Regions from separate parts of the Solibacillus sp. R5-41 genome, predicted to be linked through region 1. Evidence: riboswitches for the same ligand, from Rfam matches in the RefSeq annotation. Region 1 holds a riboswitch; the other holds the start of a gene.
What was found. A riboswitch is a leader RNA that binds a small molecule or an ion and turns the genes downstream of it on or off. The one in region 1 is predicted to bind FMN.
Positions count from the first base shown of each region.

Region 2: linked by a shared signal. The riboswitch ahead of ribE (riboflavin synthase) and the one ahead of CSE16_RS05775 (ECF transporter S component) in region 1 are both predicted to bind FMN.

Region 1 is NZ_CP024123.1:1,232,760-1,243,064, forward strand. It holds gene resA (thiol-disulfide oxidoreductase ResA) at 1-277, shown strand, start outside; gene CSE16_RS05745 (cytochrome c biogenesis ResB family protein) at 291-1,937, shown strand; gene ccsB (c-type cytochrome biogenesis protein CcsB) at 1,964-3,148, shown strand; gene CSE16_RS05755 (response regulator transcription factor) at 3,271-3,987, shown strand; gene CSE16_RS05760 (ATP-binding protein) at 3,980-5,758, shown strand; gene CSE16_RS05765 (RNA polymerase sigma factor SigX) at 6,057-6,587, shown strand; gene CSE16_RS05770 (hypothetical protein) at 6,584-7,822, shown strand; FMN riboswitch at 7,904-8,080, shown strand; gene CSE16_RS05775 (ECF transporter S component) at 8,337-8,915, shown strand; gene brnQ (branched-chain amino acid transport system II carrier protein) at 9,091-10,305, shown strand, end outside.
Region 2 is NZ_CP024123.1:2,410,708-2,421,012, reverse strand. It holds gene CSE16_RS11740 (hypothetical protein) at 1-130, opposite strand, end outside; gene CSE16_RS11735 (sigma-70 family RNA polymerase sigma factor) at 325-864, shown strand; gene CSE16_RS11730 (DUF4179 domain-containing protein) at 839-2,203, shown strand; gene CSE16_RS22235 (hypothetical protein) at 2,282-2,455, shown strand; gene CSE16_RS11725 (hypothetical protein) at 2,413-2,661, shown strand; gene CSE16_RS11720 (helix-turn-helix domain-containing protein) at 2,782-3,342, opposite strand; gene CSE16_RS11715 (LysE family transporter) at 3,642-4,226, shown strand; gene CSE16_RS11710 (DUF2935 domain-containing protein) at 4,369-5,190, opposite strand; gene CSE16_RS11705 (YqhV family protein) at 5,271-5,534, opposite strand; gene CSE16_RS11700 (ABC transporter substrate-binding protein) at 5,740-6,318, opposite strand; FMN riboswitch at 6,636-6,765, shown strand; FMN riboswitch at 6,913-7,043, shown strand; gene ribE (riboflavin synthase) at 7,221-7,856, shown strand; partial or broken gene ribB (3,4-dihydroxy-2-butanone-4-phosphate synthase) at 7,871-8,449, shown strand; gene ribE (6,7-dimethyl-8-ribityllumazine synthase) at 8,653-9,117, shown strand; gene CSE16_RS11680 (YesK family protein) at 9,262-9,927, opposite strand; gene CSE16_RS11675 (hypothetical protein) at 9,947-10,305, opposite strand, start outside.

The DNA.
Region 1 (10,305 bases):
GACAAGGCAATATGAAACGTACAAAGATTTAGGGGTACAAATTATTGCTGTGAACTTTGCACAATCAGACTTTGAAGTACAAAAATATGTCGATAATATGGGTATGAATTTCCCTGTTGCCATTGATAAAACGAAAAGTGTTTTTACAGCCTATAATATTGATCCACTTCCAACATCTATTTTTATTAAGCCAGACGGAACAGTGGATCGCATTATCACGGGCGAAATGAGTGAAGCTCAAATCGCAGCATATTTAGAATCGATAAAGCCGGAATAGGAGTTTTTACGCGATGAATAAATTACTATGTGAATGCGGCCATGAAAATCCAGAAGGCACAAAGCTCTGCCAAAAATGTGGTCGTCCGTTATCAGAAGAGGAAAAAGACAAAAAAATAGCAGACATGCGTTACGAGGGAACAGCCATTCGTTCAAAAACGTACAATAAGTCGATTATTGATAAAGTTTGGAACTTTTTCTCGAGTGTAAAAGTTGGAATTGCCCTTATTATTATTAATTTAGTGGTAGCGTCTATTGGTACTATTTTGCCGCAGGAATTTTACATAAGCGTTGCAACGGATGCAGAAAAAGAAGCGCATTATTCAGATGTGTATGGATGGTTTGGTGAAATTTATTATGCACTTGGATTATCAGATGTTTATTCGTCTATTTGGTTCCAAGTTCTGGTCTTAATGTTAGGTGTATCAATTATTATTGCAAGTATTGACCGTGGTTTTCCATTACATAAGTCGTTAAAAAATCAACGTGTAAAACGCCATGCAAGCTTTATGAAACGTCAACGTGTCATAGCGGAGGGGCAACCTGCTAAAAATGCCGATGAAACACTCGCATTAGTAGAGCAAAAATTAAAAGAACTCAACTATAATGTTCGCCGTGAAGATCAATCAATTTTAGCTGAACGAGGGCGTTTTTCTCGTTATGGTCCTTATGTGAATCATGTCGGCTTAATTGTGTTTCTTTTGGGCGTAATGTTACACCTCGTGCCTGGTTTTTATGTAGATGAATCGATGTGGCTACGTGAAGGTGAAACACGCGCGATTCCAGGGATGGAAGGTTATTTCTTAAAGAGTGATAAATTTATATTAGAAACATATGACAATGATCCGCAAGGCGAACAATTAAAACAAGGTGTCAATGTTGTCGCTAAAAATTTCCAAACAGATGTAACGCTTTATCAGCAAAAGGAAGGCGCTGTTGCTGGGCAAGCGGATGATTTGGAAGTAATTAAACAATACGAAATTCGAGTGAATCACCCTTTAAAGCATGAAGGTTATGCACTTTATCAAATGGACTATCGATTAAATGAACTTAAAAGTATGAAGTTTGATTTAACGCATAAAGAAACCGAAGAATCACTCGGACAATTGACGATTGATTTAACAAATCCGGAAGATGAATATGAGTTAAATAACGGGGCAAAAGTAAAATTACTTGCTTATTATCCTGATTTTTCGGGATTTAAAGATGGTGTACCGCAAACGGCGACCGCATCACCTAACAATCCTGCCTTCATCTTCAAAATGTTTACATCTGAAAAGCCAGAAGGGGAAACGAGTTTTGTTGCCATTCAACAAACTCTAGAACCGGACGGAGAAAACAATTATAAAATGAAATTTGTAAATGTAGAAACGCGAAATATGTCTGGTTTAACAATTCGTTATGACCGCACGCTACCAATTTTATTCGTTGGGGGCATTATCTTTATGATTGGTGTTGCCATGGGGTCTTATTGGAACCACCGCCGTATATGGGTTGAACAATTAGCGGATGGAACAGTGCATTTAGCGGCACATACGAATAAAAACTGGTTCAGCATGAAGAAAGATTTAGACAAACTAACGGATGCCGCCCATTTACCACAATACGTGGATCAACAAGAGTCAAAAATAGATGAGCAACAAGAACTTGAAGATAAGTAAGAAACGGAGAAGGAAGGTAAAACTTTATGAGTTTAATCGATATTAGTGGTAACTTACTATACATTGCATTCTTCTGTTATTTAATTGGTACATTTCTTTTTAGTGGTGCCATTAAAGAAAAAAATGATACTGCTGCAAGTCGTGCTGAGAAGTTCGGTAAAGTTGCCATTATCGTTACGATTATCGGCTTTATTTCACATGTAGCTTACTTTATTACGCGCTGGATTTACACAGGACATGCACCTGTAAGTAATATGTTTGAGTTTACAACAGCGTTTGGTATGTTTATTGTGTTATCATTTATCGTTCTTTATTACATGTACAAAGTGGCTGCATTAGGTGTGGTGGCATTACCAATTGCATTACTAATTATTGCCTATGCTGCGATGTTCCCAACGGAAGTTAGCCCTCTTGTACCATCTTTACAAAGTCATTGGTTAACAATTCACGTTATTACTGCGGCACTTGGTCAATCAATTTTAGCGATTAGTTCTGTCGCTGGTTTAGTGTACTTATTAAAAAATGTGAATACAAAAGTAAGATCATTTGAAAGCATTGCGTTTGAGATGGTTATGTTCTTTGGTGTTCTTGTCATTGGTTTCGTTGTCGCAACGTCAACATTTAGCGCAATGAATTATGAAGCAAAATTTGAATACGTCGATACATTAGATAAAGTAAGTGAAGTTACGTATACGATGCCTGCCATTTTTGGAATGAATGAATATAAAGAACTGTCAGAGGACAAAATGACACCAATTAAAGCAATGCCTGCATTAATAGATGCACGTAAATTAACGACTGTATTTTGGTCAATCATATTTGGTTCTGCACTTTATTTATTAATTCGTCTTGTTTTCCGACGTTCAGTTTCATCGATGCTACAGCCATTAGTAAAGCGCGTAAACTCGCAATTAATGGATGAAATCGCTTATCGATCAGTATTAATCGGTTTCCCTGTCTTCACGTTAGGCGCATTAATCTTCGCCATGATTTGGGCACAAGTCGCATGGAGTCGCTTCTGGGGCTGGGATCCAAAAGAAGTATGGGCATTAATTACATTTTTATACTATGCTGCATTTTTACATTTACGCTTATCAAAAGGGTGGGAAGGTAAAAAAACTGCATGGTTAACAGTAATCGGTTTTTTAATTATTATCTTTAACTTAGTCGTCGTAAATCTAGTAATCGCAGGTTTACACTCTTATGCATAATCGTAGAGAAATTGCATAATAGAAGAGAAGTTCCTCCATACTTGGTAGAACTTCTCTTTTCAATTGTGGTTCTAAAAGGTACAATAGAGAAGAGAAATAGAGATTTGAAAGGGGCAACACCAGTGTCTGAAAATATTTCTGTATTAATCGTAGATGACGAGGACCGTATCCGTCGTTTATTAAAAATGTATTTAGAGCGTGAAGGTTATTTAGTAGATGAGGCTGAAAATGGTGAGCAAGCCATTGCTATGGCCTTCGAAAAGGACTATCACTGTATTTTATTAGATATTATGATGCCTGAAAAAGATGGTTTAGAAGTATGTGCAGAAATACGTGAAAAGAAAACAACACCAATCATTTTATTAACTGCAAAAGGAGAAGAAGCGAACCGTGTGCAAGGTTTTGAATTAGGCGCGGATGATTATATCGTAAAGCCATTTAGCCCGCGTGAGGTCGTATTACGTGTGAAGGCGATTTTACGCCGATCAGCAGTCTTTTCACCAGTCACGAACACTTCTTCGTCAAAGGATTTAGTCGTGTTCCCGCATTTAACAATTGATCATGATGCACACCGCGTGACAGCGGACGGAACAGAAGTAAATTTAACGCCGAAAGAGTATGAATTATTATATTTCTTAGCAAAATCTCCAGATAAAGTGTTTGACCGTGAGCAATTATTAAAAGAAGTATGGCATTACGATTTCTTTGGTGACCTACGTACGGTTGATACGCATGTGAAACGATTACGTGAAAAGTTAAACCGTGTTTCCGAAAATGCGGCAAAAATGATCGTAACCGTTTGGGGCGTTGGTTATAAATTTGAGGTAGTTAATGAATAGAATATGGAATAGTATTGTCGGGAAGCTATGGGTAACCATTTTGCTTCTCGTTTCATTTGTCCTTTTTATTTTCACGGTCTTTATGCTAGAGTTTCTTGGCAGTTATCATAAAGAGCAATCCGAACAGTCTTTACGTCAAACAGCTGCTGCGATTGCGAGTATCGTCGATGATGAAGCTTTGAATGAAAATAAATTAGCTATTATTTCAGAGCTTATGACGAATACGATGAGCGTGCTTGTTGCCAAAAGTTCAAATGAAATTTTGTATGCAAAACAAGAAGGCGTGAATCAACAGCAAATCCAGCAAGAAATTATTTCCAATAGAGCATTTCAAGAAGTTTTTGAAATTACAGAGCCAATTGTAAAAGAATTAATCCTTCCTTCAAATACCGAAAAAGATAAAAAAAGTTCCTATATGGTCCTTGGATTCCCACTAAAAGGGGACGGGGAGTTACATGGGGCCATTTTTATTTACAAAAATCCAGATGCTGTTTATCAAACGAGCAAAAATACGACAAAAATCGTTTTTTTTGCAGCAGCCGTGGCCTTTATATTAACGACCGTTTTTGCTTTTTTCCTATCTTCTCGAATTACGTACCCATTAAGAAAAATGCGTGAACATGCATTTGAACTTTCAAAAGGACGCTTCGACTCAAAACTGGAAACGAAACAAAATGATGAAATTGGGCAGCTTGCTGTTGCTTTTAATCAAATGGGTCGCCAATTAAAGCATCATTTAGAAGTAATCAACCAAGAAAAAGAACAATTATCAAGTATTTTAACTTCTATGACGGATGCGGTAATTACGTTTAATCGGGATAAAACGATTTTAGTAAGCAATCCACCAGCCGAACGTTTATTACAAAAATGGTTTGTTACAAAAGGGTTAGACAGTACACGTCCTATTCCTGAAGAACTTTATCATATGTTAGATCATGTTTTAAACTTCGAGGATAAATTGGATGAAGAATTAGAGCTTGGAAAATCGTATTATAGCATTACATTTAGCCCGTTATATAGTGGCAATGCAATTCGTGGAGCAGTAGCGGTTATTCGTGATAAAACGGAGGAAACAAAATTAGAAAAGTTAAAATCGGATTTCATTGCCAATGTTTCGCATGAATTACGTACGCCGATTGCGATGCTGCAAGGCTATTCAGAAGCGATTATCGATGGCGTTGTGACTTCAGAGGAAGAACAACAGGATATGATTCGTGTCATTTATGACGAATCACAACGAATGGGGCGTCTCGTAACGGATTTACTCGATTTAGCGCGCATGGAAGCAGGACATATGACTTTGTATAAGGAAACGGTCCCATTAGTGTCTGTAATCGAACGGATGACACAAAAATTTGGTCAAGCAGCGAAAGAACATGAAGTACATTTACGTTTTGAATCTGAATTTACACCAGATTCGATGATTCACATTGATGAAGATCGTATTGAACAAGTATTAACGAATCTAATAGATAATGCGATTCGACATACTTCTGCAGATGGTTCCGTTACCGTTTCAATTTTAAAGGAGCAAACATTCGCGAAAATTCAAGTGAGTGATACAGGTCAAGGCATTCCTCAAGAAGATTTACCTTATGTATTTGAACGTTTTTACAAAGCGGATAAAGCGAGAACACGTTCTAAAGGTGGTACAGGACTTGGGCTAGCCATCACACGCAACATTATCGAGGCACATAAAGGCACGATTACAGTAGAAAGTGGCGAACACCAAGGCACGAAATTTACATTTTATTTACCGATGTCTGAATAATGCGATGACAGGAATCAAATTAATTACGCCTCGGCTAATTCTTGTCCAGATTTTTTTAGCGCGCCCGAAAAAATCCTTTTCAAAATCTGTGACAGCCGCTGGGGTCTGAACTACAATTGAAATAAGTGCATACTTGTCATTCAATCCCACTTATAGAAGTAGGGAACTTCTGCTGAAGCAAGTTTAACTAGAAAGGTGTGACTATTATTTTATAGCACACCTTTTTGATTATGGATAAACTTACCATGCAACTTTTTACGTTTAAAAACGACAAATTAGTAGAACGGAGGTGGGATGGGTGCAAGAGTCCATTTTCCATCGATTATATGATACTTATCATCAAGATGTTTTCAATTTTTTAATATACTTAGTAAAAAACCGTACAATTGCGGAGGATCTTTCGCATGAAGTATATGTGCGCGTCCTAAAATCCTACGAACGTTTTGAAGGGAAAAGTAGTGAAAAGACATGGTTATTTTCAATCGCAAAAAATGTTGCTATTGATTATTTTCGTAAAAAGCAAATTCGAGATCGTCACTCTTTTACAACCTTTGATTGGGAAACCGAACAACTTGTTTCTCCCGTGCCAACGCCTGAGCAATTTATGGAATTAAGTGACCAGATGCGCCAATTACTAGCTGCATTAGAGGTGTGTACAGGGGATCAAAAAATGGTGATCATCATGCGTTATATGCAAGAGTTAACGATTCAAGAAACAGCAGATGTCTTAGGTTGGACAGAGGGGAAAGTAAAAACAACACAGCACAGAGCATTAAAAAAGTTACGGGAAATTTTACAGAAAAATGACGGAGAGGAGGCGAATGCATGATGAAAAAGGATTTTTGGGATGAAGATCAAATCGAACAGCTATTAAAGCAAACACCGAAAATAACAGATGATCGATCAAAGGATGAAATTTTCCAACGATTAAAAGAAAGTGATGCTTTTGATTCTCATACTGAACAACAGCCTGTCATCGTGAAGAAAAAGATGCATTGGAGGCCTTTAATTGCATCGATTGCCTCGCTTTTTGTTCTTGTTTTTATTGCTTCCACATTCCTAGGAAACGCACCTGTTTTACAACTGTCCTCAAGTGAAGATAAGGCAAATTCTGAAGATAGTTCACTCCATGAGCCATCCACAACGAGAATGATGGAAGGTTATTCAATGGACCAGGAAGAGAATCCGATATCACAAAAAATGGCCGCCATGCCAATGCAAACGGCGGTTTATGAGCAACAATTACAAGGGTATACATTGTTCACGCTAGGATTGGCAGGGGATGATGCGGAAAGTGTGCCTGCTAGTTTCTTGATTCCAATTGAAATCGTGGAACGTCAATTAGGTACGCAATCCCCAACGAAATTGCAGCTTTATAATGAATTTGCACCGTTTATTGAGGAGCAAGCACTAGGCTTTAAAGAGTATCATCCTTTCAAAGGAAGCTTTACGGAAAATGAAAAGAATTTAGTTCACCAGCTTCCAAATGACCATAACTATGATGCAGGTTCAGCTGCTCTCTCGAATTATAGGGGAGCTTTAATTGATACATTTGGTGCAAGTTATGACCAAGTGCAATTGAAAAATGAAGAAGGCACACAAATGATGCTTGATCATATCGGGGAAGTATATAAACCGATTATGTTAACAGGGAAAACGACGAATTATAATTATTTTAGTTATCAAATGCGTGACGGTTCAACTTATTTAAGTCCCAATTTTCGAATGAGCTTTAGCAATGTTGAAGATGCGTTACTAAATATGACGATGGAAGCAAATGATATTTTTCAAACAGCTATTTTGCCCGATGTATCCTTCCGAGTGATAGAAAAGGGAAATACCGTAACTGTTATTTTTGATGAACTGCTCGATTTAGATAGATATGATTCAGCTCAGGCGATGCGCATGATTGAAGGGATTCTTCTAACAGCGGCCAGCTTTAATAAACAAGTGAAATTTGAACAAATAAAACAGCAAGAATGGGGTGGTTTTGATTTTTCAAAGCCGTTACCAAAACCAGTTGCCGCGAATTTAATTAACTACGACTTTAACAATATTAAATAATCGAATAAAAGAATTGTAAGCGAAAGACTTTACAATTCTTTTATTTACCTTATAATGAACATGTAACAAAATTTAATATTGATTCATCTTCGGGGCAGGGTGTAATTCCCGACCGGCGGTAATATAAAGTTGTAGCCTCTGACCATTTACTTGGAGGACGCTACAGTCAACTTTTCGAGCCCGCGAGCCACTTTTTTGTGTGCAGGATTTGGTGTGATTCCAAAGCCGACAGTATAGTCTGGATGGGAGAAGATGGAGGTACGGTCGTCATTTCATGAAACTGCCGTGTTTTTTGGTAAACACAATTTTTGTTTTTCTAGTATTTAGAAAGGCTAACTTTCTTATACAAAGAAAAAGGATTGAGTTATGTTTTTAAAAACATGGAATAGACCTTTATTTAAGTGTGCCTATTCTCCCTTATGCTTCTTTATTAGCATAAGGGTTTTTTCATGGGATGATTTTGATTCGTCCTTTCTTCTTGCAAGAGTGAATCAGCAATGAGGAGAGATTTTTTATGCGCAAGAAAAGTTTAAAGTTACGTTCATTCGTAACAATCGGTATGTTAAGTAGTATTTCATTTATTTTGATGTTACTTAACTTCCCATTACCATGGTTCCCAGTGTTTTTACAAATTGATTTTAGTGATATCCCTGCATTAATTGCAGCCATCACAATGGGACCTGTTGCAGGAATTTTAGTTGAGCTGATTAAAAACGTGTTAGATTGGATTTTTACAGGCGCACCAGAAGGTATTCCAGTAGGGCATATTGCCAACTTTGTAACAGGCATTTCGTTTGTGATCCCAGCTTATTATATTTATAAAAGGTTCCCATCAGTAAAAGGACTTGTTGGTGGATTAGTGATTAGTACTTTCATCATGTCAATTGGCATGGCTGTATTAAATTACTTCGCGTTTTTACCAATGTATACGTATCTATTAGGGATGCCTGAATTTAATATGTACGAAACGATTGTTTTAGGTATTTTACCGTTTAATATAATAAAAGGAATTATCTTATTAGTCATTGCCACAATGATTTATCGCATCATGCGGGTATGGATTGAAAATCAACGTTCGCAGTTTTTAGCATAATACGAGGAAAGCCAGCATGCCAATCATTGGGTGCTGGCTTTCGTTTTCTAATAATAAATATGCGTTTACTATTGTAATCAGATGCTGAGACTGGTATCATATTGTTCATTGTTGCGAAAAATCAATCTATTTTGAGAATAGCAAACATTGAACTAACATCATAGGAGTGACATCATTGGATAAAAAAATACCCTTTTCTACATATGCTGTCATCGGGACTATGTTATTTGGCATGTTTTTTGGCGCAGGTAACTTAATTTTCCCGATTCAAATGGGACAGCTAGCAGGTACAAATTATTGGCCGGCACTTATCGGATTTTTAATAACGGCGATTGGTTTGCCGTTTTTAGGGATATTAGCAATAGGACTTTCGGGAAGTAATGGTCTGAAGGATTTAGCAAGTCGCGTACATCCTGTTTTTGGCGTATTATTCGCACTTGCATTGTATTTAACAATTGGTCCTTTCTTTGCGATTCCACGTACGGCTACGGTTCCGTTTGTTGTTGGATTTGAGCCGTTCATAGCACCTGAGCAAGCTAAGTTCTGGTTAGCAATTTTTAGTTTTGTCTTTTTCGCGATTGTATTTTACTTTTCGTTGAATCCGGCAAAAGTAATGGATTATATCGGAAAATATTTAACACCAGCATTTTTAGTGTTTTTATTTATACTCATTGCAATTAGTATTTTCTCACCGATGGGCAATTTCTACGGTCCAACAAGTAGCTATGTTAATGAAGCTTTTATGACAGGTTTCAAAGAAGGCTATAATACGATGGATGCTCTTGCTTCATTAGCATTTGGGATCATCGTCATTAATGCCATTAAGCGCGCTGGAATTACCGATAAAAAAGAAATTGCTAAAGCGACATGGAAATCAGGTATTTTTGCGATGGCGTTAATGATGCTTATTTACGGTTTAATTACGTATATGGGCGCATCGAGTGTCGGAATGGTAGGGACATTTGATAATGGAGGCCAAATTTTCGCGGCCGTAGCAGAACATTATTTTGGTGCTTATGGCGCGATATTATTAGCAATCATTATCGTATTAGCGTGTTTAAAAACGAGTATCGGGCTAATCACAGCATGTAGTGAGTTTTTTCATGAAGTGTTCCCAAAAATTAGCTATAAATTATTTGTAGTTGCATTATGTTTAGTTTCGTTTACAATTGCAAATTTTGGTTTGACGAATATTATTACGTTTGCGGTACCAGTTTTAATGTTCTTATACCCTCTAGCAATTGTTCTAATTATACTTGGGCTCGCTTCATCGTACTTTAAAAATAAGCAGTCGGTATACGCAGGCGCTATTATTTTGACGTTCTTTATTAGTACGATTGATGGCTATAACGCGCTAATAGCGAACGTGCCATCATTTGAAGTGAATTTT
Region 2 (10,305 bases), 1.2 Mb from region 1:
ACCAACTTTCACCCCAAAATGAAGTGATTCCACCAGCCGATGTTTGCGCGAGAAGCATGAAAATTAATGCAGAGACCAATGACAATACTGCACCGAAAATAAGACCCGTTATCCAAGAAAAATTTTTCATAAAATCATCACCACCAAATACATATTTTTGGATTTACCGATTTTATCCTATACTAGTTAGTTTACTATATAATTACAATTTAACTAATCGTTTTATCCGTTCCAGTCTACATACTGAAAGTAATTGAAATCGAATAAAATAGTTGAAACTTTTTTGGGCTGTTTTTGCTCTAATGAACGAAAGGAGGCAAGAACATGAATGAAAGGAAGCTTGTAAAAAAGGCAATGAAAGGTAACGATGAAGCGTTTGAAGAACTTCTCGTCATGCATAGTACTCAATTGTACCGCACCGCTTTTCTATATGTTGGAAATCGTGAAGATGCACTAGATATCGTGCAAGAAACGGCGTACAAAGGGCTGATTGCAATTGAACAATTAAAAAATGAACAATTTTTCTTAACATGGCTGACAAGAATTTTGATCCATTGCGCCTTTGATGTGATGAAAAAGAAAAACAAAGAAATACCAGCGGATGAAATAATGGAAAATTCTCATGGGCTACTTGAAACAAAAGATGAAAATTTAGATTTAGTTAGCGCTGTCAGTCAATTAAAGGGTCACTATCGTACCGCCATCATCTTGTTTTACTTTAAGGATTTTTCGATTAAAGAGGTAGCTAAAACAATGGATGTGCCAGTAAATACAGTAAAAACGTATCTTTCAAGAGGAAAGGTCGAATTAAAAAAACGCTTAAGGGGGCATACATATAATGGAGAAGAAACCGTTTCGAGATGAATATGAAAAAATTGAAGTACCCCAAGAAGATGTGTTAAAAGCGATACAAACGGGGATCGGCCGCGCAAGTTTACATAAAGTATCAAGAAGAAATAACAGGCGAAGGAAACCGTTTATTTTGTCGGCCGCTGCAGCAATTTTTATTAGCTCAAGCTTTATTGTTCCGTCCATGTCACAGGCTTTAGCAGAGGTTCCGTTGATTGGCACACTATATACTAATTTTAATGATTTAGTTGGAAGAAGTTTAGCGTCACAACAATTGATTACCGAATTGAATGCATCCGCTAGCCATCGAGGGATTGATGTCACCGTGACAAGTGCCTATTATGATGGAGCGGTAGTTGGTGTAACGTTTCATGTGAAAGGTGATGTGAAAACAGAGTCAAATGGTCGCTTAATGGGGTTCTATGAAATATTTGATGGTGATGACGGGATTGCGGATAGTAAAGAGCTTGTTTATTTGGATCAAACAGATGGTGGCTTTGTAGGGAATATTCGATTAAATTATCCGAAAACGGAATTACCACCAAATACGACGTTTCCGCTTGAATTTAAGCGGTTAGGAAATAAGGAAGGAACATGGAAATTTGATGTTCCAATTAAGCAATTAGCGTATGAAGAAAGGGATATTAATGAAGAACGAAGTAATATAAAGGCGGAAGTAAACGTCCTATTTGATTCGATTATTCATGGGGAAGCATCTACGGCAATTAATTACACAGCTTCTTTTCCGCTTGAAAGTAAAAATGATCAAGTCCGTTTAGATATTTTTGACGATCAAGGCAATGAAATTAACGTTTTGTCCGATGGTATTGATTTAGAAACGCACAAATTTGAAAATCACAAAACGGTAAAAGGAAGAACGGTATTTGCGCAGTCTTTAATAGAACAAACAAGTTACATCGTCATCGAACCAAAAGTTGCGATTAATGAAAAAGATCATTTTGTATTATTAGCTCAACCAACGCCTTATTCCATCCAATCTAATCGCCAAAATTTATCAGTAGATATTGAAAAAATGGAGATATATGATAAAAAGTTCATTGTAGATTTTCAAGTGAATAGTGGCGAGCGCGGTCAACAGAATTTGACGTTCTTTAAAAATTACGCAAAAAATAATCTTATACTTGTGAAAGAAACAGAGAAAGAAGTGTATGAGGAGCCGATGAAACATACAACGGAAGTGCTGGATGAAGAAAAGTTGCGATTTAGAAGTACCTTTGAAATTGGTAAAGTGAAGAGCTTCAATCCAATAGATTATGTTCTACGAGTGAGTTTAAGCACCCTTAGTTCGAATATGCCAGTCGAATTGGATTCAGTGAAAATTGATTTGCAGTGAAGTTTAACTGTTTGGCGCATACATTGCTCATTAATATAACCATATATATAATAACTATAAAAATAGGATGGATATACAATGGATGTGAATTTAAAAGAACATTTAAAGCAAATAGAGGAAAGTCACACAGTACTTGAAGTGCGGAAAAGCCCAAAAAAACTAGTTAAATACTGGCAAACAAGTTTTTTGAAAATGGTAGTTCAGGGTATATGTATGATAAAAAAGAATGCCTTGAAACGGGTGTTGTTTTGACTGAGATGTCACTACATAACTACGAAATTTATCCGTTAGCACCTGATGTGGTTTTTGCTACCTATTTTATTGTTGATAAAACGAGAAACCGTAACACGTTAAGAAGTTCGATATGGAAACTTATTGATAGCAGATGGCAATTATTTTTACATCAAGGGACGATATCTCGATTGCAATTAAGCGAAGTTCTTAAAGACACTAAGTAAATGTGATCCAAAGAAAACAGCCATTTCTCCGTGAAGTGGCTGTTTTCTTGTAGCAATCCGGGATGGAAGAATGCTTTTTGGGGTTTATTTATGAAGCTTCGTCAAATGTTGAATTTCACGTCACTGAAAAGGTGGATAAAAGATCGTCATACTTAAGCGGATTAATGTGCTACCAGCATTCGTATAACTGTGAGGTTTGTCCGCCTTGAATCGGATGGAGTCACCCTTATTTAGTGTATATTGACCGTCACCGACAGCAATCGTGAGTTCGCCATCAAACACAGTAATAAATTCCTCGGTACCTTCTCTATGGGCATCCGCCTTCAAATGTCCACCTTTGTCAATTTCAACCGTATATATTTCAAAGCGTCGGTCACCCTGGAACGGGAAGGAAGGGTAGACGCGATATTTACCACTGTTTTCAGATAAAACTTGAATCTCATTTCTTAAAACAACTGTTGCATCTGGCTGCGGATTGTTAATCAGGGATGTAAAGGAAACCTTTAAGCCGTTCGCTATTTTCCATATCGTTGTCAACGTTGGACTAGACTCACCTCGTTCAATTTGACCAATCATTGTTTTGCTGACACCACTTAATTGGGCGACCTTTTCTAAGCTTAGTTTTTCCTGTTCGCGAATCGCTTTTAAATTTTTTGCAACAATTAGATGAATTTCTTCCATGTGCTCATGCCTCCACTATGTACAATATAACGACTGGAATGTATAATAAAGCGAACGACGCTATATTGTGTGTTTTGTACATTATAACATACATAATCAATTACGCTTTGGCGTAATTGAGTCCAGATTTTTTCGAGCTTGCTCGAAAAGCTCCTCTGAAAATCTGTGCCATCCGCTGGAGGCATTATCTTTGTTCAGCGGGCATTTGAACACCAACTGAACAGGAAAAAAACTGTATTCATCTCAACACCAATAAAAGTGGGAGTATTCTGCTGAAGAAAGAAAAAGGAGGTCCGACTATGCCTATATTTTCATTTCTGTTATTTGTCTTCATTTCTAGTTTTACGCCAGGTCCAAATAATATTATGGCGATGGCATTTGCGAATAAGTATGGCTTAAAGAAAACCGTGACATTTTGTTTAGGTGTCGGTGTCGGCTTTTTTGCGATTACATTATTATGTAGTGTTTTTAATATCGTGCTGACAAGTGTGATGCCAAAAATAGAATTCCCATTGACGCTTTTGGGTGTCGGCTACATGCTGTATTTGGCGTATAAAATTTTGATGAGTAAAGAGGGGAATGACAATGCAAGTAGGGAGCATAAAAATTTTTTCTTCATCGCGATTTTGCTCCAATTTGTCAATCCAAAAGGAATTTTGTTTGGGATTACTGTCGTTGCAACATTTATTCTCCCTTATTATGATTCCTATTTTAGCTACCTGTTGTTTTCCTTATTTTTAGGGATAGTCGGTGTCATGAGTACATTCAGCTGGAGTCTTTTTGGTTCAGTTTTCCAGAACCTGTTGGTGCAATATCGACAGCCGTTTAATATCGTAATGGCGGGCTTATTAGTTTACAGTGCTTTTTCGATTGTTGTGAATTAAATCAACGTGAGTTAGGTTAATTGACCATTGTCATATTGAAAGGACAAACATAAAAAGGCATTCCATCATAGCACGGATGCCTTTTTATTAGGTGTTAATGTGAAAGTTAATCAAATGTTTTGTTCTATTGGACTCTGACGTTTTACGATTTTTGGGAAGTAAGGTGGTCTTCGAATGCATCGATAATGTGAAGGAAATGATCGGCTTCGCGGTAAACATGGTCTGCGAGCAGTGCAGGAATATTACTTTTTATACGGCAAGCTTCAATTAAATCTCTCGCCGTTTTCTTGAAGTCTCGTAATGCCACAACAGATACGCGATTTTGATCAAGAAATTGATCTAAAAGTGATGGTGTTTCGGATTGAGGGCGCATATGATCTAAATCTTGCGCTTGGAATAGTAGTTGGTCGAAATCATTGCTAAATTCACGTGCCTGATCGACTAATTTTCGTTCTGATGGATCCATTAAGTGACCGATGAATTTTGAATGATCGGCCATAATTTTTAGGAAAAACACATTCTCTTTAATAATGGCTTCAGGTAACGGAATTAATTTGCCTTCATTTAGTTCTTTTAATCGTTTCGCAAAATAATAGGCTTCTCGGCTTGTATGATCCACTAATAAAGGCATATTGTTACTTACTATTTTACAGCTTAAAATTAAACCGAGTACTTTACGTTTATAAGCCCAAATATACGTGGTAGCTTGGAACACCTGAATGTTAAACTGTTTAATTACTTGAGGATCTGTTTGTTCGTTATATTGATTTGCCTGCTCTTGAATTTGTTCAAATACGGGGATAAAATATTTGGCTTCATTTATAAGTTCGGTTTGATCAGCGGTGAACCCAAGACTTAAAAAGAAAGCATGTTCCTTCATTATTCGAGACCAAAATCGTATTTCCTCCAGTGATTGCGTAACAAATGTAGGAATTACTATCCCTCCTCCAATACTAGTTATCATTGCATAATGTATTCGAGGGAATTCGGAATCATGCACTTATAAAAAATTAGCTTCCTCGGGATGGGCAGACGTTTGTCCAATCATTTCATTCGTAAACTAATAAAGATTAAGAGCACCCCACTAAATAGACAAATCATTTTCGGAAGTGATACTTTATCACTAAGACCAGCTAATCCTATGCCAGTTGTGAGGATAAAAATAAGTGGTCCAATGAGCGCAAGGGAGGTATTCACTACAAATGCTTTTTCCAAATTATTTAATTTGAACATAATATATGCAGCTACAATATCAACGCTACCCGAAAGGATACGTAATAATACGATATATATAAGTGCAGTTTGCATAGATCAACCACCTTTTTTATCTTTAATTCATGTTTAATCCATTGTATGATTAGCTATTTTTAATTATTATAGGAAATCAAGAGGGGGAATTTCTATTTCATCATTTTTATAAACAAAAAAAGCAGCATGTCCTTTAAATCGTGCAAGGAAATGCTGCCTTATATGAGTAGTGAACCGTTTATTTCTTTAAAAAAGTCGGAGCACGTTATTCTATTGCGGTTTTTAAAAGCTGATAGGCATCAATATTAATTGTTTGTGTCGGATTAATCCCATCCATAATATTCACAATGTCTTGCAGAAGTGGGGTTAAATGCTCTTCGATAAACTCCTTTTTCACCGAATCCTGAACTTCTATTTCAAGGTTGTCCATTCTTGCAAGCAGCTCATCACACATTAAGTGGAGAACTGCCTCTTCTCTGTGAGTGGGCGTATTGTTCAGTAATAATTTCGCCCGTAAATCCAAATATTTATACCAATAATCCCGTAAAGTGTACTGCTCCTTGTGCAAATATTGTTGGCGTTTCATCCCTTTTGGATCTGCATCTTTTGTCAGTGTTAGCAGGCGTTCCATTTTATACTCAATCGTATTTTGCGCATCAATCTGTTGTTGCTGCTTTGTTTCCAGCGCCTGCTGTTCCTTGCGTTTTTGATTCCATAAAAAGAGGAATCCAATCACAATAAAAATCCCGAAAAAGCCTGCTATATATGTCCAAAAGTTCAAAATAATACTAATAACTAAGCTCACCACAATGATAATCCCAAAACAGCCTAATAATTTGTCCATCTCTTCACCGACTTTCTATGTTCGTGTGTCCTTCATTATACGATGATTGTAAGCTGAAGGTTTCATTTTACTTTTATATATCTTCGCAGCAAATAAGGATTGTTTGCTAATTATCAAATAACAAAAATCTACAAATAACTCTCATTAAAAAGACGTATTGCGCAGATTTAGTGGTATTAATGATGGTTCTTATAGGTTAGGTTGGCTAAAACACTTGAGGAACATAGCAATGCAAATAAAAATAAGTTTTTAGTTTGGTGTTCTCAATTTATTTTGCCTTTATAAAAATAGTCTGCTATAATGGGCGTCATAGTTGAATAATCCTTCGGGGTCGGGTGAAAGTCCCAATCGGCGGTGATGAAGAAATTCTAAGCCCGCGAGCCTTTTTAGGCAGGATTTGGTGTGAATCCAAAGCCGACAGTATAGTCTGGATGAGAGAAGGATTGGTTAGGTTTAAAATGAACCCTTTGTGTAGTTTAGCGTTTACACTAAGGTTTATTTAAATACGCCTAAAAAAGAATTTTCTAATCACCCCGTAGAGCATCTTCTATGTGGTTTTTTTGTTTTTTGAAGAAACTTTGTAAAATTTTATATGTTTTCCTTCGGGGTCGGGTGAAAATCCCAATCGGCGGTGATGAAGAAATTCTAAGCCCGCGAGCCTTTTTTAGGCAGGATTTGGTGTGAATCCAAAGCCGACAGTATAGTCTGGATGGGAGAAGGAAATAAAAATGGTCGACTTTTTTCAAAAATAAATGGAAAAAAGCTTATTTGACTATGCCATTTTTACAACTCTCATCAAAACTCCGAGCTAATATCGGGGTTTTTTCTATTTTATTTTCTTTATGAAAATAAAGCTAGATGCAATTACGCCAAGGCGAAATTGATAGGATGAGGTGAGAAAGATGTTTACAGGGATTATCGAGGAGTTAGGAAAGATTCACCAGATGAAATCAACTCCTCAAGCAATGGAGTTATCCATTCATGCTAAAAAAATTTTAGAAGATGTAAGGCTAGGGGACAGTATTTCAGTAAATGGCGTTTGTTTAACTGTGACAAGCTTTACAAGTAATGCTTTTACGGTAGATGTTATGCCGGAAACGGTGAAAGCATCGAGCATTCAACAATTGCAGGTCGGCTCAACAGTAAATTTGGAGCGTTCCATGGCAGCAAATGGTCGCTTTGGCGGACATTTCGTTTCAGGACATATTGATGGAGTGGCCAAAATTGTTCAAATACGCCAAGTTGCAAATGCTGTGTATATGGATTTGGAAGTACCGAAAGAACTGTTAAAAAATTGCTTAGTAAAAGGTTCCATTACACTAGATGGCACAAGTTTAACTGTTTTTAATGTTACAACGTCCTTAATAACCGTTTCATTAATTCCACATACGTATAAAGAGACGGTACTCGGTATGAAAAAAGTAGGGAATCTCGTCAATGTTGAAACCGATCTTATTGGCAAATATATTTTGCAACATTTGACGAATAGTCAAACAAAAAATCTTTCAATGGATTTTTTACAACAACATGGATTTTAAAGGAGTGCACCGAGATGTTTCATACAATTGAGGAAGCGATAGAATCGTTAAAAGCAGGGGAAGTCATTATTGTAGTTGACGATGAAAATCGTGAAAATGAAGGAGACTTCCTAATACTTGGGGAACACGCTACACCAAAAAATATTAACTTTATGGCAACGTATGGGCGCGGCTTAATTTGTACACCGATTTCACAAAGAATTGCGGATAAATTACAGCTTCAGTCAATGGTTCAAACAAATACGGATGTCCATCAAACCGCATTTACTGTGAGCATTGATTTTAAAACAACAACAACAGGCATTAGTGCTTTTGAGCGTTCAGATACGATGTTGGCACTATTGGATGAAACCGTTCAACCGCAAGATTTTAGAAGACCAGGACATGTATTTCCACTGCTTGCAAAAGACGGTGGAGTATTAGAGCGTAGAGGACATACGGAAGCTGCGGTCGATTTGGCAAAGCTTTGCGGTTCCGCACAAGTAGGGGTTATTTGTGAAATTATGAATGAAGACGGCACAATGGCACGCGTACCGGATTTATGGGAAATAGCCAAAACCTTTCAGTTAAAATTTATAACAATTGATGCATTAGCATTGCATATAAATCAATTACGCTGTGGCGTAATTGCGTCCAAATTTTGAATTTAAATGGAGGCCTGTATCTGGCAGCCATCAATATAATTAATACTTTTCAAAATCTGTGACATCTGCCAGGGACTTCTCTTCTTACAATGGGTGTTTGAACACCTATTGCACGAAAAGAGAAAATTACAATTAGCATAGGGGATATGAACATGGGAAAAACATTTGAAGCACAATTAGTAGGTACAGACTTAAAAATAGGTATTATTGTCGGGCGATTCAATGAATTTATTAATGCTAAATTATTGAGCGGTGCAATGGATGGTTTAAAGCGCCATGGTGTTTCAGAAGAAAATATTGATATTGCATGGGTACCCGGTGCATTTGAAGTGCCCTTTCTCGCAAAAAAAATGGTCGCTACCGGGAACTATGATGCGGTCATTGGACTAGGTACAGTCATCCGTGGATCCACAACACATTATGACTACGTTTGCAACGAAGCAGCAAAAGGCATTGCCAATGTATCCCTAGAATCAGGCGTTCCAGTTATTTTCGGTATCGTAACAACTGAAAATATCGAGCAAGCGATTGAACGCGCTGGAACTAAAGCAGGGAATAAAGGATATGACAGTGCAATTTCGGCTATTGAAATGGCGAATTTAAATAGAATGTTTTAGTTTTGAAATATGATTAATGACATGCCAGGTACAAAATCAAAGATGAATTCTCCTAATATTGCAAAGTAAGAGGAAAAGTGTTTTTATGAAATCAATGGTAACTGTACCTGGCATGAAATTCTAAATGGATACACGTAGGAAAAGTCATTTCGTCGGTACATTAATGACCGACTCAATGATTTCGCCGTCTGTCGTTTTAACAACAAATGGTTCAACAATCGTTTGTAATCCTATTTCAATAAAAGGCATTTTTTGTGGTTTCCCACCATCAATAATTTTAATAATCACTTCTGTGTTACCAATGGTTTTAACCTTTTCTACAAGTATTTGCTTTCCTTCGTACGCTTCACCTAATTGTATTTTAACTTTTTTCATCCCCTCGGATATTGTGGTGGTTGTATAGTAACCCGCTGCTGTATACTTGTTCTCCTCAATAAAACCTTCACTGATTACCCAGTATCCATCATCGTAGTTAATTACCCATATTATAGAAGCAAATAATAGGAATGGTGAGATAATTAAAATCGATTTGTCGAACTTGTTTAACCCGTTTTTATCAATTTGCTTAACTATTAATGGAAGTATTAAAGTGCCTATAACTGCTACCACAAAAATACTTACACCTATAATGCCATAACCCATTCCTTCAAAGCCACCCACTTTAAAAATGCTATAAAAAACAACAAATATAGCAATAGCAAAAGTTACAAGAGGGGCTAAATAGTAATGGCCATTAATTTTTGAAATAGCAAATGAAAAAAGAAAAATTAAGATACCAATAAAAAAGCCAAAAATAATAATTGTAGCCAATTTCGTCACCTCCGTTTATTTAGATCAATATAGATATGAAAGTATCTAAAAATAAAATAATGATTAAGTCGAATAAAATAGCTAGCCAAACCCATTTCTGATTAAAAAAAACCAACGTAAATAAATTCAAAAAAATAGTACTCGGGAAATAGAAAAGGAAGAGGGTATTCTTTATAAATTCCACCGCTGCATCACTAGATAATTCCCAATTATAAAAAATAAAACTAATACCTAAAATGAAAAACAATAATGCACCTCGAATAACAAAAAGCATTCCTTTAAGACTCCGGTTAAATTGCACTAATTTTTTTAAAGGCTTCATTTCAATTTGCTCTTTGTCTTGCACAGGAATAGAATAATCTTCATCATTTAATTGAT